DNA from 2 places in the Nocardioides sp. CPCC 205120 genome. Region 1 is predicted to be linked to the other one. Evidence: predicted binding sites of a transcription regulator. Region 1 holds the regulator's gene; the other holds the start of a gene.
The links. Region 1 encodes HrcA, which represses chaperone genes, less so after heat shock. Its sites were predicted from a motif close to TTGGCACTCGNNNNNNNCGAGTGCCAA; they were not measured.
Positions count from the first base shown of each region.

Region 1 (7,246 bases):
GCAACGGCGTCAACGTGCTCACCGCGTCGGGCATCGTGCGCCGCGACATCACCACCAGCTTCGGCGACGCGTCCGGTGTGGCCGAGGGCGTGCCCCTCACCATCGAGCTGAAGGTCTACGACAACGCCGCGGACGGCATCACGCCGTACGAAGGGGCAGCCGTCTACCTGTGGCACTGCGACCGCGACGGCGCGTACTCGCTCTACTCGTCGGGCATCGAGGGCGAGAACTACCTGCGCGGGGTGCAGGTGGCGCAGGCCGACGGGTCGCTGTCGTTCACCAGCATCTTCCCGGCGACCTACCCGGGCCGCTGGCCCCACCTGCACTTCGAGGTCTACCCGTCCGTCGACGACGCGACGAGCGCGAGCGGCAAGCTGCGCACCTCCCAGATCGCCTTCCCGCAGGACGTCTGCGACGAGGTCTACGGCACCACCCAGGGGTACGACGCGAGCGTCGGCAACCTCGCGCAGGTGAGCCTGGACTCGGACAACGTGTTCTCCGACGGCCACTCGCTGCAGATGGCCACGCTGACCGGCTCGGTCGCCGAGGGCTACGTGCTGCGTCTCAACGTGCCCGTCTGAGCCCGCTCTGGGAGACTGGGGGGATGCCCTCCACCCCTCCGCCCGGCGACCCGGTCCCCGTCGACGGCGCCCTGCCGGCGTCGGCGCTCGCGGGCCTGGGGGAGCGCACCCTCGCCTTCTACGTGCACGTCCCGTTCTGCCGGGTCCGGTGCGGCTACTGCGACTTCAACACCTACACGGCGACCGAGCTCGGCGGCCCCTCCGCGCCGCCCGGGGCGTCGCGCACGACGTACGCCGACGCGGCCGTCGCCGAGGTCCGCCTGGCCCGGCGGGTGCTGGGCGACGTCGACCGCCCCGTCGACACCGTCTTCTTCGGCGGCGGCACGCCGACCCTGCTGCCGCCCGAGCACCTGGTGCGGGTGCTGCGGGCGGTCGAGGACGAGTTCGGCCTGGCGCCGGGCGCCGAGGTGACCACCGAGGCCAACCCGGACTCGGTCTCGCGGGAGGACCTCGACGTGCTGCGCGCCGGCGGCTTCACCCGGCTCTCCTTCGGGGTGCAGTCGGTCGTGCCCCACGTGCTGCAGGTGCTCGAGCGCACCCACGACCCCGCCCGGGTGCCCGGCGTGGTGGCGGACGCCCGCGCCGCCGGGTTCGACGAGGTCAGCCTCGACCTCATCTACGGCACGGCGGGCGAGAGCCTCGCCGACTGGCGAGCCAGTCTCGACGCCGCGCTGGCCTGCGCGCCCGACCACGTGTCGGCGTACTCGCTCATCGTCGAGGACGGCACGGCGCTGGCCCGCCGCGTGCGGCGCGGCGAGGTCGCGGCCCCCGACGAGGACGACCTGGCCGACAAGTACCACCTCGCCGACGAGGTGCTCACCGCCGGCGGGCTCGACTGGTACGAGGTGTCGAACTGGTCGCGTCCCGGCAGCGAGTGCCGCCACAACATGGCCTACTGGCGCAGCGACGACTGGTGGGGGGTGGGCCCCGGCGCGCACTCCCACGTCGGCGGCGTGCGCTGGTGGAACGTGCGCCACCCCGCGCCGTACGCCGAGCGGCTGGCCGCGGGACGCTCCCCGGGGCACGAGCGGGAGCTGCTCGACGACGAGGTGCGCCGCGTCGAGCGGGTGCTGCTCGAGACGCGGCTGCGCGAGGGACTGGCGCTCGACGTGCTGGACGGCGACGGCCGGGAGGCCCTGCCCGACCTGGTGCGCCGCGGGCTCGTCGAGGCGGGCCCGCTCGACGGCGGACCCGCGGGACGGGTCGTGCTCACCCGCGAGGGACGCCTGCTGGCCGACGGCGTCGTGCGCGACCTGCTGGGCTGAGCGTTCCCGGCTGCGTCCACGGCTGCGTCCACGGCTGCGTCGCCGTCCCCGCCGTCCTCAGCGGATCAGGCGCAGCGTGAAGGGGTAGCGGTAGGTCTCGCCGGCGCTCGCCCGCATCGAGGCGACGATGACCAGCACGAGCAGCACGAGCAGCACGACCGCGGCGAGGGGGATCAGGAGCAGGACGCCGAGCCCGAGCGTGACGATGACGAACAGGATCGCCACGATCGAGGCGATCACGCTGTAGAGCAGCATCGACAGCTGGAAGTTGAGCGACTCCACCGCGTGCCGGCGCGCGAAGGGGGAGCGGCCGCGCACCAGCAGCACGATGAGCGGGGCGATGAAGCCGAACGCGAACCACGCGGTGACGAGCGCTCCGAGGTGGGCCGCGACGGCCCAGGCGCGGTCCTCCGACGGCGCGGGCACCTGGCCGGCGGGGTCGCCCGGGCCACCGCCGTACGGCGCGCCCCACCCGCCCGGGTCGCCCTGGCCCCAGCCCTGCTGGCCCTGGTCGGGCCGGCCCTGGTGACCGGGCTGAGCGGGCTGACCGGGGACGCCCCAGCCCGCGGGCTGGTCCTGGCTGTGGGGGCCGCCGGGCTGGTCGCCGTAGGTGCTCAAGGGAGTCTCCTGGTGCTCACGCGTCGGGGGCGGTGACGAAGTCGATCAGCTCCTCGACCCGGCCCAGCAGGGCCGGCTCGAGGTCGGCGTAGGACTCGACCCGCCCGAGGATGTGCTTCCAGGCCCGCGCGATGTCGGTCTGGTTGCGGTGGGGCCACCCCAGATGCTGGCACACGCCGTGCTTCCACTCCACCGAGCGAGGGATGCTCGGCCAGGCGGTGAGGCCCACGCGCTCGGGCTTGACGGCCTGCCAGACGTCGACGAACGGGTGGCCCACGATGAGGACGTGCTTGCCGACGGCCGAGCGTGCGATGCCGTCCGCGATGCGGCTCTCCTTCGAGCCGCGCACCAGGTGGTCGACGAGCACGCCCACCCGGCGGCCCGGACCGGGCTTGAACCCGACGAGGTGGTCGGCGAGGTCGTCGACGCCCCCCAGGTACTCCACCACCACGCCCTCGACGCGCAGGTCGTCGCCCCAGACCTTCTCGACGAGCTCCGCGTCGTGGCGGCCCTCGACGAAGATGCGGGAGGCGCGGGCGACCCGGGCCGGCGCGTCCGGAACCGCGATCGAGCCCGACGCCGTGCGGGTGGGGCGGCGCGGGGCCGCGGCGCGCACCGGGGCGGTGAGGATGACGGGGCGGCCCTCGAGGAGGAATCCGGGACCGAGGGGGAAGGTGCGCCGCTTGCCGCGCCGGTCCTCCAGCGTGACGGTGTCGAGGTCGCGGTCGACCGTGACGATCTCGCCGCACCAGTCGGTCGTGACCTCCTCGACGACCAGCCCGGCGTCGGCGGGGTGCTCGGTCGCCCGGCCGCGCCTGGGCGCGCGCCAGTCGCCGGAGAGGACGTCGGATCCGTAGCGGTCGTGCGGGGTCACGTCCCCACGCTAGGGCGCGGGACCGACGGTCCCCGCCAGGCACGCCGCTCAGGCCATCGGCAGCCGGCGTGCGCCGGGCGGGAGGTGGGCGTAGCCCAGGCGCACGGCCTCGGCGAGGGCGTGGGCCGGGTAGGGCCAGCGGCCCTCCGCGAGGGCCCGGTCGGCGGGCACCCCGGCGGCCGCCACGTCGTGCACCTGGCCGGCGACCTCGGCGACCGCCGCCTGCTGGGCGTGTACGAACGCGCGGTCCACGACCGGTCCGTGGCCGGGGACCACGGTGCTCGCGGGGGTCAGGAGCCCGATCACGAGCTCGAGGCTGCCGGGCCACTCCAGCGGCCACGAGTCGCCGCCGTACGCCGGCACCGCGGCCTCGGGGTCGTCGGCGGCCTCGACGACGTCGCCGGCGACGAGCACGTCGACGTCGGGCACCCGCACGCAGACGTCGCCGCCGGTGTGGCCGCGCCCGGGGTGCACGACCTCGAGCAGCCGGTCGCCCAGGTCGAGCGCCCACGCGCCCGACAGCGTCCGCGTGGGCAGCGCCAGCCGGCTGCCCGTCACGGCGGCCTGCAGGGCCGGAGGAGCGTCGTACGCCGCCACCTGGGCGGGCACGCTCGTCGCCATCAGGTCGGCGGTGACCTCGTGGGCGACGACGTCCGCGTCGGGCCAGGCGTCGAGCAACGGGGCGGTGCCGAGCACGTGGTCGAGGTGGTCGTGGGTGGCGACCACGGCGAGGAGGGGCAGGGCGGGGGCGAGCCGGCGTACCGCGTCGCGCAGCTGCTCGCCCACGGCCTCCGCGGCGTGGGTGTCGACCACCACGACGCCGCGCTCGCCGGCCACGACGGTGACGTTCGCGTCGAACCAGGGGTGGCGGGCGACCCAGACCCGGTCGGCGACCTCGGTCGGGTCGGGCAGGACGGTGTCACGGGCCATGCCCGTGAGGTTAGGCCAGCGGGCGGCCCGGTGGTCGGGTCAGCAGAGGCCGGCGTGCAGGTGGCTGCGCAGCGCCTCGGCCAGGTCGTCCGGGGTGCGGGCGGGGGCGTCGAAGGTGACGGCGCGGCGGTGGGCCCCGTCGGCGTCCACCCAGTGCACGTCCACGCCGGTCGGGGAGAGGTCGGCGAGGGCCGCGCCGGCCAGGTACGGCGCGGGCGTCCCCGTGCACAGCGACACCGCCTGGCGCAGCTCGGCGTCGTGGCACTCGTTGACGTGCTCGGTGCAGCGGCGCAGGTAGCCGCGGTTGAGCGCGTGGGCCGGGCTGCGGAACAGCGAGGTGGGCACCCGGTACTGCCGGGTGGAGCCGTCGGCGTGCGTGCGGATGAGCATGATGATGGTGGGCTCGATCGCGACCGCCTGCAGCGAGGAGTCGCAGCAGGGCCGGGGGCTCGCCAGCTTGCCGGCCAGCACGACCGACTCGGTCGTGCCGTCGTCCTCCACCACGCCGGAGATGATGCGCAGCAGGGCCTTCTGGTGGGTGGCGCCGGCGCGCTCGACGACCGAGCCGGCCCGGCACACCAGGGTCGGGACGCCGCCGCGGTCCTGCAGGCCGAGGTCGTCGCCCCCGAAGAGGTGCTCCGTGCCCTTGATCACCATGCTGGCGGCGGCCGGGCAGGACAGGGCGCTGCGCGCACGCGCGGCGAGCTGGTCGGGATCGGCCGAGGCGAGCAGGGGGAGCACGAGGACCTCCTAGATGACTAAGGCAAGCCTAACCTACCGCCTGCGGCCTCGGGGTCAAGCGGTTCCCGGGGAGTGGGACGGGACGGAGTACCATTGGCACTCGCGCCGGTGGAGTGCCAGGCCCTGCAGGGCTCGGACCGCCGGCGAGGACGCCACGCGGGAGGAGCAGGTGATGGTCGAGGAGCGTCGGCTCGCCGTGCTGCGGGCCATCGTGGAGGACTACGTGTCGACCGAGGAGCCGGTCGGCTCGAAGGCCCTCGTCGAGCGGCACGGGCTCGGGGTCTCCCCGGCCACGGTGCGCAACGACATGGCCGTGCTCGAGGAGGAGGGGCTGATCCACCAGCCCCACACGAGCGCGGGCCGCATCCCCACCGACAAGGGCTACCGGTTGTTCGTGGACCGGCTCGGCACGGTCAAGCCCCTGACGGCCGCCGAGAAGCGCGCCATCTCGACCTTCCTCGAGGGCGCGGTCGACGTGGACGACGTCGTGCGCCGCAGCGTGCGGCTGCTGGCCCAGCTCACCCGCCAGGTGGCGGTGGTGCAGTACCCGATCCTCAGCCAGAGCACGGTGCGCCACGTCGAGGTGGTCGCCCTGTCGCCCCACCGCCTGCTCGTCGTCCTCATCCTCTCCAGCGGGCGCGTCGAGCAGCGCCTGGTCGAGCTCGACCGCGACCTCGACGACGCCGAGGTCGGGGACCTGCGCACGCAGGTCAACCGTGCGGTCGTCGGTCAGCGGCTCGGCGTCGCCGCCGACGCACTGGCCCGCCTGCGCACCGAGGAGGCGCCGGCCGACGGCCCGACGAGCGAGGTCGTGGGCGTGCTGGTCGACGCCCTCTCCGACCACTCCTCCGACCAGCGGGTGGTCGTGGGCGGCACGGCGAACCTCGCCCGCTTCGGTGACGGGTTCGACACCGTGCTGCGCCCCATGCTCGAGGCGCTGGAGGAGCAGGTCGTCCTCCTGCGGCTGCTGGGCGAGGCCACGACCGGCGGCGCCGTGACGGTCCGCATCGGCGCCGAGGGGCCGGTGGAGGAGCTCGCCGGCACCAGCGTCGTCACCACCGGGTACGGCCCCGGAGCCGACATGCTGTCCGCGCTCGGCATCGTGGGACCCACCCGCATGGACTACCCGGGCACCATGGCCGCCGTGCGTGCGGTCGCCCGCTACATGTCGCGCATCCTCGACGAGAACAACAACGCCTGACCGGCGCCGACCGACGACGGCGCGCCCCACCTGCACGGAAACGATGGATAGGACACACGTGAGCCAGGACCTCTACGAGCTGCTCGGCGTCGACCGCGACGCCGACGCCGACGCCATCAAGAAGGCGTACCGGCGTCTGGCCCGCCAGCTCCACCCCGACGTCAACCCCGACCCCGAGACCCAGGAGCGGTTCAAGGAGGTCAGCGCGGCGTACGAGGTGCTCTCGGACCCCCAGAAGCGCGCGGCCTACGACCGTGGCGGCGACCCGTTCGGCGGCGCCGGCTTCGGGGGCGCGGGCCAGGGCTTCTCGTTCACCGACATCATGGACGCCTTCTTCGGCGGCGGTGCGCCGGGACAGCCCGGCGCCGGCGGGCCGGGACGCGGCCCGCGCCCGCGGATGCGTCGCGGCCAGGACGCCCTCATCCGGCTCGACGTCGAGCTCGCCGAGGCCGCCTTCGGCGTGACGCGGGAGCTCAAGGTCGACACCGCGGTGGTCTGCGAGACCTGCCACGGCGACGGCGCGGCCCCCGGCAGCAGCCCGCAGACCTGCACGACGTGTCGCGGAGCGGGCGAGGTCGCCCACGTGCAGCGCTCGTTCCTCGGCGAGATCCGCACCCTGCGCCCCTGCGCCGCGTGCCGCGGCTTCGGGTCCGTCATCCCGGACCCCTGCCGCACCTGCTCCGGCGAGGGCCGCGTGCGCTCGCGCCGCACGCTCACCGTCAAGATCCCCGCGGGCGTCGACAACGGCACCCGCGTGCAGCTGGCCGAGCAGGGCGAGGTCGGCCCGGGCGGCGGGCCCGCGGGCGACCTGTACGTCGAGATCCGGGTCGCCGAGCACGAGCTGTTCCTGCGCCAGGGCAACGACCTGCACTGCACCGTGACCGTGCCGATGACGGCCGCGGCGCTCGGCGCCGACGTCACCCTGCCGCTGCTGGAGGCCGACCTCGTGGAGGACGGCGCCGAGACCGAGCTCGAGACCGAGCTGCGCCTGGAGATCAAGCCGGGCACGCAGTCGGGCACCGAGCAGGTGCTGCGC
Region 1 is NZ_JBMCYY010000002.1:721,394-728,639, reverse strand. It holds gene ACOACO_RS14460 (3,4-dioxygenase subunit beta) at 1-581, shown strand, start outside; gene hemW (radical SAM family heme chaperone HemW) at 605-1,846, shown strand; gene ACOACO_RS14450 (DUF4870 domain-containing protein) at 1,904-2,464, opposite strand; gene ACOACO_RS14445 (DUF3097 domain-containing protein) at 2,481-3,338, opposite strand; gene ACOACO_RS14440 (MBL fold metallo-hydrolase) at 3,387-4,268, opposite strand; gene ACOACO_RS14435 (hypothetical protein) at 4,308-5,009, opposite strand; gene hrcA (heat-inducible transcriptional repressor HrcA) at 5,182-6,210, shown strand; gene dnaJ (molecular chaperone DnaJ) at 6,269-7,246, shown strand, end outside.

Region 2 (7,246 bases), on a different contig from region 1:
TGGCCCACCTCGTCCGCGCTGCGCCGCAGCAGGCCGAGCACCTCGGCGCCGGAGCGGGAGTCGAGGTTGCCCGTCGGCTCGTCCGCGAAGACCACGTCGGGGCGGCTGACCAGCGCCCGGGCGATCGCCACCCGCTGCTGCTGGCCGCCCGACAGCTCGTTCGGCTTGTGCCGCAGCCGCGGCGCGAGCCCGACCGTGTCGACCACCGAGGCGAGCACGTCGGGGTCCGGCTTCCGCCCGGCGATCGCCAGCGGCAGCAGGATGTTCTCCTCCGCCGTCAGCGTCGGCACGAGGTTGAAGGACTGGAAGACGAACCCGACGCGGTCGCGCCGCATCCGGGTGAGCTCGCGGTCGCCCAGCCCCACGAGCTCGGTGTCGCCCAGCACCACGGAGCCCGAGTCCGGGGTGTCGAGCCCCGCGCAGCAGTGCATGAGGGTCGACTTCCCCGAGCCGCTCGGCCCCATCACGGCGGTGAACTCGCCGCGCCCGAGGTCGAGCGTGACGCCGTCGAGCGCGCGCACGCGCGACTCCCCCTCGCCGTACGTGCGCACGAGGTCGCGCACGCGCACCGCGGCGGGTCTCGACGGGGCGGCGTCGTCCTCGGACCTCATGGCCACCACTCTCCCGGGTGCCCGGTCGCCGCGCCAGGGTCGACCCTGGCCAGTCGCACACCTGTTCGACTAGGGTGGTGGGCATGGACTTCCAGGCCACCCTCTTCGCGGCGGCACCCGAGACCGAGGCCGGTCCGGGCGCCGGGGCCGACCTCGCCGCCCGGGTGCAGCGGCACGAGCTGAGCGCGGGCGCCTGGGTCGACGTGGCCCGCGACTGGCTGGCCGCCGACGCGGACGCGGTGTTCGACGCGCTCGTCACCCGCGTGCCGTGGCGGGCCGAGCGCCGGCAGATGTACGACCGGGTCGTCGACGTGCCCCGCCTGCTCCACACGTACGGCGCGGGCCAGCCCCTGCCCCACCCCGCGCTCGTGCGCGCGCGGGACGAGCTGAGCGCCCACTACGCCGACGAGCTCGGCGAGCCGTTCACGACGGCCGGCTGCTGCTACTACCGCGACGGCCACGACTCGGTGGCGTGGCACGGCGACACCATCGGCCGCGGCTCGACCCACGACACGATGGTCGCGATCGTCTCGGTCGGCGACCCGCGCCGGCTGGCGCTGCGGCCCCGCGGCGGCGGCGAGGCGCTGTCGTTCGTCATGGGCCACGGGGACCTCGTCGTCATGGGCGGCTCGTGCCAGCGCACGTGGGAGCACGCGGTGCCGAAGGTCGCCCACGCCGGTCCCCGCCTGTCGGTGCAGTTCCGCCCCGCCGGCGTCTTCTGAGCGTCGGGGAGGGGCGAAAACCGGAGGCGGGGCGCCGCGCGCCGACCCTAGGCTCGGCGCCCATGACCGATCTCGACGCCGGCACCTCCGTCCGCCTGGAGGAGGACGACGAGCGTGGTGGCACGTTCGAGGGCCACAGCGCATTCGCCCGCCACTCGCCGCACTACCTGGAGGAGGACACGCCGGACCGGCACGACCGCCGGCACGACGCCGTCGTCCGCACCGCACCCGCCCAGTTCGACCGCACGAACGCCGACGACGTCGACCGCGTCCAGCACGAGCTGATGCTCCAGCTCGCCGGCGCGGTCGACGACCACTGCCTGCGCACGGCGCTCGCCGCGGGCCCCGCCGCCGGGATCGACGTCGACGACGTGGGCCCCGACGACCTCGACACCTGGCTCGCGGAGGCCGCGTCCGCCATCAGCACCGACACCCGCAGCGCCTGCGACGTAGAGGCGGTGCTCGACGTCGAGCTGGGCGCCTTCCTCGAGCAGCAGCGCGGCGGGTGCGGCTCGCCGTACGTCGACCTGGGCTGGACCCGGTGCGACACCGCCCCGATGGCGCGGGGCGCGTCCGTCGACGAGGGGTTCCACGTCGTGCTCTCCACCCAGCACCTCCTCGGCCTGTCGAGCCGCGCCGCGCTCTACTACTCCTCGCACGTGCTCGGCGGGGAGGAGTACCTGAGCGCCCGGTGCGAGCTCGCCTACGCCCCGCGGCTGCGCTTCCACCCCGGCGCCGTGCGGGTGGCGCGCGTCCGCTTCGACGACGAGACCCACTGGCGCCGGCTCGTGGCCGAGCGCCGCGCCCGGGCAGTCCGCGCCGCCCGGCACCACGAGGCCCGGCGCGGCATGCTGGAGGGGTGAGCCCCTCCCCCGACGCGCCCGACCTCGACCGCCGCATCGCCGCGGCGGTCGACGACCTGCTCGACGCCCGCGCCGCCGGCGCGACGATCTGCCCCTCGGAGGCGGCCCGCCGGGTCGCCGGTGACGACGGCGACTGGCGTGCCCTGATGGACCCGGTGCGCGCTGTCGTCGGCAACCTGGTCGGCCGCGGCGAGGTCGAGGTCACCCAGGGCGGCGAGGTGGTCGACCTCGCCACCGCCCGCGGACCGATCCGGGTACGACGCACCCGCTGACGGCACGAGGCCCCCGCTCCCGGGTGAGAGCGAGGGCCTCGCGGGTGGTGCTGGTGGTGCGGAGGGACTCAGAAGTCCATGCCGCCCATGCCGCCGGTCGGGTCGCCGCCGGGGGCGCCCGCCTTCTCCGGCTTGTCGGCCACGACGGCCTCGGTGGTGAGGAACAGCGCGGCGATCGACGCGGCGTTCTGCAGCGCGGAACGCGTCACCTTGGCCGGGTCGATGATGCCCGCGGCGACGAGGTCGACGTACTCGCCCGTGGCCGCGTTGAGGCCGTGGCCCGGGGTCAGGTTGCGCACCTTCTCCGCCACGACGCCGCCCTCGAGGCCGGCGTTGATCGCGATCTGCTTGAGCGGGGCCTCGATGGCGAGACGCACGATGTTCGCGCCGGTCGCCTCGTCACCCTCGAGCTCGAGCTTGTCGAACGCCACGGCACCGGCCTGGACGAGAGCGACGCCACCACCGGCGACGATGCCCTCCTCGACGGCGGCCTTCGCGTTGCGAACGGCGTCCTCGATGCGGTGCTTGCGCTCCTTGAGCTCGACCTCGGTGGCCGCGCCGACCTTGATGACCGCAACGCCGCCGGCCAGCTTGGCCAGGCGCTCCTGCAGCTTCTCGCGGTCGTAGTCGGAGTCGCTGTTCTCGATCTCCGCGCGGATCTGGTTGACGCGACCGGCGATCTGGTCGGCGTCACCCGCACCCTCGACGATGGTCGTCTCGTCCTTCGTGACGACGACCTTGCGCGCCTGGCCGAGCAGCTCGATGCCGGCGGTCTCCAGGGAGAGCCCGACGGTCTCGCTGATGACCTGGCCGCCGGTGAGGATGGCAATGTCCTGCAGCATGGCCTTGCGGCGGTCGCCGAAGCCGGGGGCCTTGACGGCGACCGACTTGAACGTGCCGCGGATCTTGTTGACGACCAGCGTCGAGAGAGCCTCGCCGTCGACGTCCTCCGAGATGATGAGAAGCGGCTTGCCGGTCTGGATGACCTTCTCCAGGAGCGGCAGCAGGTCCTTCACGTTCGAGATCTTCGACTCGACGAGGAGCAGGTAGGCGTCCTCGAGGACGGCCTCCATGCGCTCCATGTCGGTGGCGAAGTAGGCCGAGATGTAGCCCTTGTCGAACCGCATGCCCTCGGTGAGCTCGAGGTCGATGCCGAAGGTGTTCGACTCCTCGACGGTGATGACGCCTTCCTTGCCGACCTTGTCCATCGCCTCGGCGATGATGTCGCCGACGGTCGGGTCAGCGGCGGAGATCGAGGCGGTGGAGGCAATCTGCTCCTTCGTCTCGACGTCCTTCGCCAGGTTCAGCAGCTGCTCGGAGACGGCGGCGACGGCGGCCTCGATGCCCCGCTTGAGGGCGATCGGGTTGGAGCCGGCGGCGACGTTGCGCAGACCCTCGCGGACCAGCGCCTGCGCGAGGACCGTGGCCGTCGTCGTACCGTCACCGGCGACGTCGTCGGTCTTCTTGGCGACCTCCTTGACCAGCTCGGCGCCGATGCGCTCGTAGGGGTCCTCGAGCTCGATCTCCTTGGCGATGCTCACACCGTCGTTGGTGATCGTGGGAGCACCCCACTTCTTCTCGAGCACGACGTTGCGGCCCTTGGGGCCGAGAGTGACCTTGACGGCGTCGGCGAGGGTGTTCATCCCACGCTCGAGACCGCGCCGGGCCTCCTCGTTGAAAGCGATGAGCTTCGACATGTTCTCCTGCGATTCCTTGTCTGCTGGAGAGTGCGGATGGCCCGGGTCGTCGCCCGCGACGGACGGCCAGACCGACCGGTGGACCCTTCCCACCGTCGCTGCTGACCTCGACTCCACCGAGCCAGGTTGTGGTGCACGTTCGGTGGCACTCTCGCTAGGAGAGTGCCAGTCCAATGTCTAGCACTCGACCCCCGAGAGTGCAAGGAGACGGGCGCTCAGCCGAGGCGCTGCGCGACGAGCTCGGCGAAGTGCTCGGCCATCTCGGGGGCGACGTCGAGGTAGAGGCCGGGCTCGATCAGCTCCAGCTCGCTCACCACCCACTCGCCCTCGTGGCGCAGCAGGTCGACGCGGGCGTAGTCGAGCCGCACGCCGTGCAGCTGCTGCGCGGCGGCGACGGCGCGCCGCGCCACCTCGCTCGGCCCGTCGGCGAGCGGCACGGCGTGGGAGGTCCCGCCGTACTGCTCGTGCACGCGCACCTCGCCCCCGGCGGGGAGCTTGTCGACCTGCAGGACGGGGCGGTCGTCGAGGACGAACACGGAGGTCTCCCCCTCGGTGCGCACGGACTCCACCAGCGGCTGCGCGACCCACGGCCCGGCGGTGAGCGCCTCGAGGCGCGGGTCCTCGGCGGAGTCCACGACGACGACGCCGACCCCGCCGGCGCCGGTGGCCGGCTTGACGACGACCGTCCCCCAGTCCGCGGTCGCCGCGGCCAGGGCGGGACGCAGGGTGGCGTCGTCGAGCGCACGGGTCGGCACGGTCGGCACGAGGTCGGCGAGGCCGACCAGGTAGGCCTTGTCCGCGTTCCACGCGAACGTCCCTGCCCCGTTGAGCAGGCGGGTCGCCGCGTCGGTACGGCGCGCCCACTCGAGGAAGGCGGGCAGGCGGCGGTGGTAGTCCCACGTCGAGCGCGCGGCGACGAGGTCGGCCGCGGCCCAGTCGACGGCCGGGTCGTCCCACACGGCCCAGCGGGCGTCGACGCCGCGCGCGTCGAGGGCGGCGAGGAGGAGGTCCCCGCCCGCCTCGCCGGCCGGCGCGAGCTGGAAGGTGGCGAGCAGTACGGCGGGGCGGTCGACGGTCACCGCGGCAGCCTAGGACGCGGCCGAGGAGCCCGCCGGTCCGGTCGCCTCCGCGTGGTCGCGGCTCCCGCCCACGACCTGGTCGTCGATCCCCCAGTCGTCGACGTCCCAGCCCTCGCGGGGGTCGGTCCCGGCGGTGGCGTCGTCGGTGGCCCCGTGGGTGGCGTCGTCGGTGGCGTCGTCGGTGGCGTCGACCTCCGCGCCCCCGTCGGCCGGGTCGCCGGACGCGCCGGCAGCCGCGGCAGCCTCGGGGGCCTCGTCCGCCGGGCGGTCGACCGGGGCGGTGACCGGCGCGTGGTGGCCGAACGGCACCTCGTCGAGGTGACCCAGGGCAGCGAGCACGGACGGGAGCACCGCCTTGGCCGTGCGCTTGTAGCCCGCCGCGCTCGGGTGGAACCGGTCGAGGCTGAACATCTCGTCGGGGTTGGTGATGAAGAACGGGCCGACCACGTCGGCCAGGGAGACCGCCCGGGCGCCGGCGGCGACTGCGGCCGCTCGCTGGGCGGCGGCGAGCTGGCGCGAGGCCCGCGAGCCGAGCGAGCGCAGCGGCTGGGGCACGGGGCGCAGGGCGCCGAGGTCGGGGCAGGTGCCGACGACGACGGGGATGCCCCGCTCGCCGAGCGCCTCGATGGCCTCGCGCAGGTGGCGCACCGAGTCCGCGACGGGCACGCGGTGGGTCACGTCGTTGCCGCCGACCACGAGCACGGCGACGTCGGCCCGGTAGCCGGGCGGCAGCTCGGCCAGCTGGTCGCCGAGCATGCTCGACTCGGCCCCGACCTGGGCGACGCTGCGCAGCCGCACCGGACGCTCCAGCTCGCTCGCGACGTGCTTGGCGACCCGGGCGCCGAACGTGTCACCGGGGGTCTCGGCACCGAGGCCGGCGGCGATGGAGTCGCCGAGGACGAGCAGCTCGACGGGGCGTCCGCCGTACCGCTTGCGGTAGGTCTTGTCCGCGTCCAGCGCCTGCTCCCCCAGCGGCTTGCCGATGAGGCGCCGAGCCGTGGCGGCCTGGCGGCGCAGGAGGGACCTCCCGCCGTACCCCACCGCGACCCCGACACCACCGGCAGCAGTCGCGACCGCGACCGCGGCGCGCACCTTCGACGAAGCAGACATGCGCTCGTTGATGCCCGACGCGCACGAGCGCGAGGTGAACTGCCCACCAACGCCGCGTGCCCGCACCCCGACAGTTCGGGCGGGCCGGCCGGCGGGTGGGCCGGCGGGCGGACGCACGACGGCCCCGCTCCCTCGCGGGGGCGGGGCCGTCGGAGCGGTTCGTCGTCGGGTGGCTCAGACCAGGCCGGTGGCGACGAACGCGGCGTAGTTCGGCGCGATGGTCGCGGCGGGGGCCACGACGCCCGCGACGGCGTCGAGCGTCTTGAGGCCGTGGCCGGTGTTGATGACCACCGTCTCCTTGGTGGTGTCGAGCTGGCCGGTCTCGACGAGCTTCTTCAGCACGCCGACGGTCGTGCCGCCCGCGGTCTCGGTGAAGATGCCCTCGGTGCGGGCCAGCAGCACGATGGCCTCGCGCACCTCGTCGTCGCTGACGTCCTCCACGAGGCCGCCGGTGCGGCGGCACACGTCGAGCACGTACGGCCCGTCGGCGGGGTTGCCGATGGCCAGCGACTTGGCGATGGTGTCGGGCTTGACCGGGCGGACGACCTTCTTGCCGTCCTTGAACGCCGCGGCGACGGGCGAGCAGCCCGTGGCCTGGGCGCCGAAGATCTTGTACGGCTTGTCCTCGACGAGCCCGAGCTGGATCAGCTCCTGGAACGCCTTGTCCACCTTCGTCAGCTGCGAGCCCGAGGCGACCGGGATGACGACCTGGTCGGGCAGGCGCCACCCGAGCTGCTCGGCGATCTCGTAGCCCAGCGTCTTCGAGCCCTCGGCGTAGAAGGGGCGCACGTTGACGTTCACGAACGCCCAGCCCTCCTCCTCGCCCGCGATCTCGGAGGCCAGCTTGTTGACGTCGTCGTAGTTGCCCTCGACGGCGACCAGCGAGTCGGTG
Region 2 is NZ_JBMCYY010000001.1:1,828,201-1,835,446, reverse strand. It holds gene ACOACO_RS08575 (ABC transporter ATP-binding protein) at 1-611, opposite strand, end outside; gene ACOACO_RS08570 (alpha-ketoglutarate-dependent dioxygenase AlkB) at 695-1,333, shown strand; gene ACOACO_RS08565 (hypothetical protein) at 1,396-2,196, shown strand; gene ACOACO_RS08560 (DUF3253 domain-containing protein) at 2,193-2,468, shown strand; gene groL (chaperonin GroEL) at 2,537-4,165, opposite strand; gene ACOACO_RS08550 (ATP-grasp domain-containing protein) at 4,381-5,244, opposite strand; gene ACOACO_RS08545 (SGNH/GDSL hydrolase family protein) at 5,254-6,354, opposite strand; gene thrC (threonine synthase) at 6,529-7,246, opposite strand, start outside.
Region 2: a site for HrcA is predicted at 4,308-4,334, ahead of groL (chaperonin GroEL). Genes of this name have one in related genera too.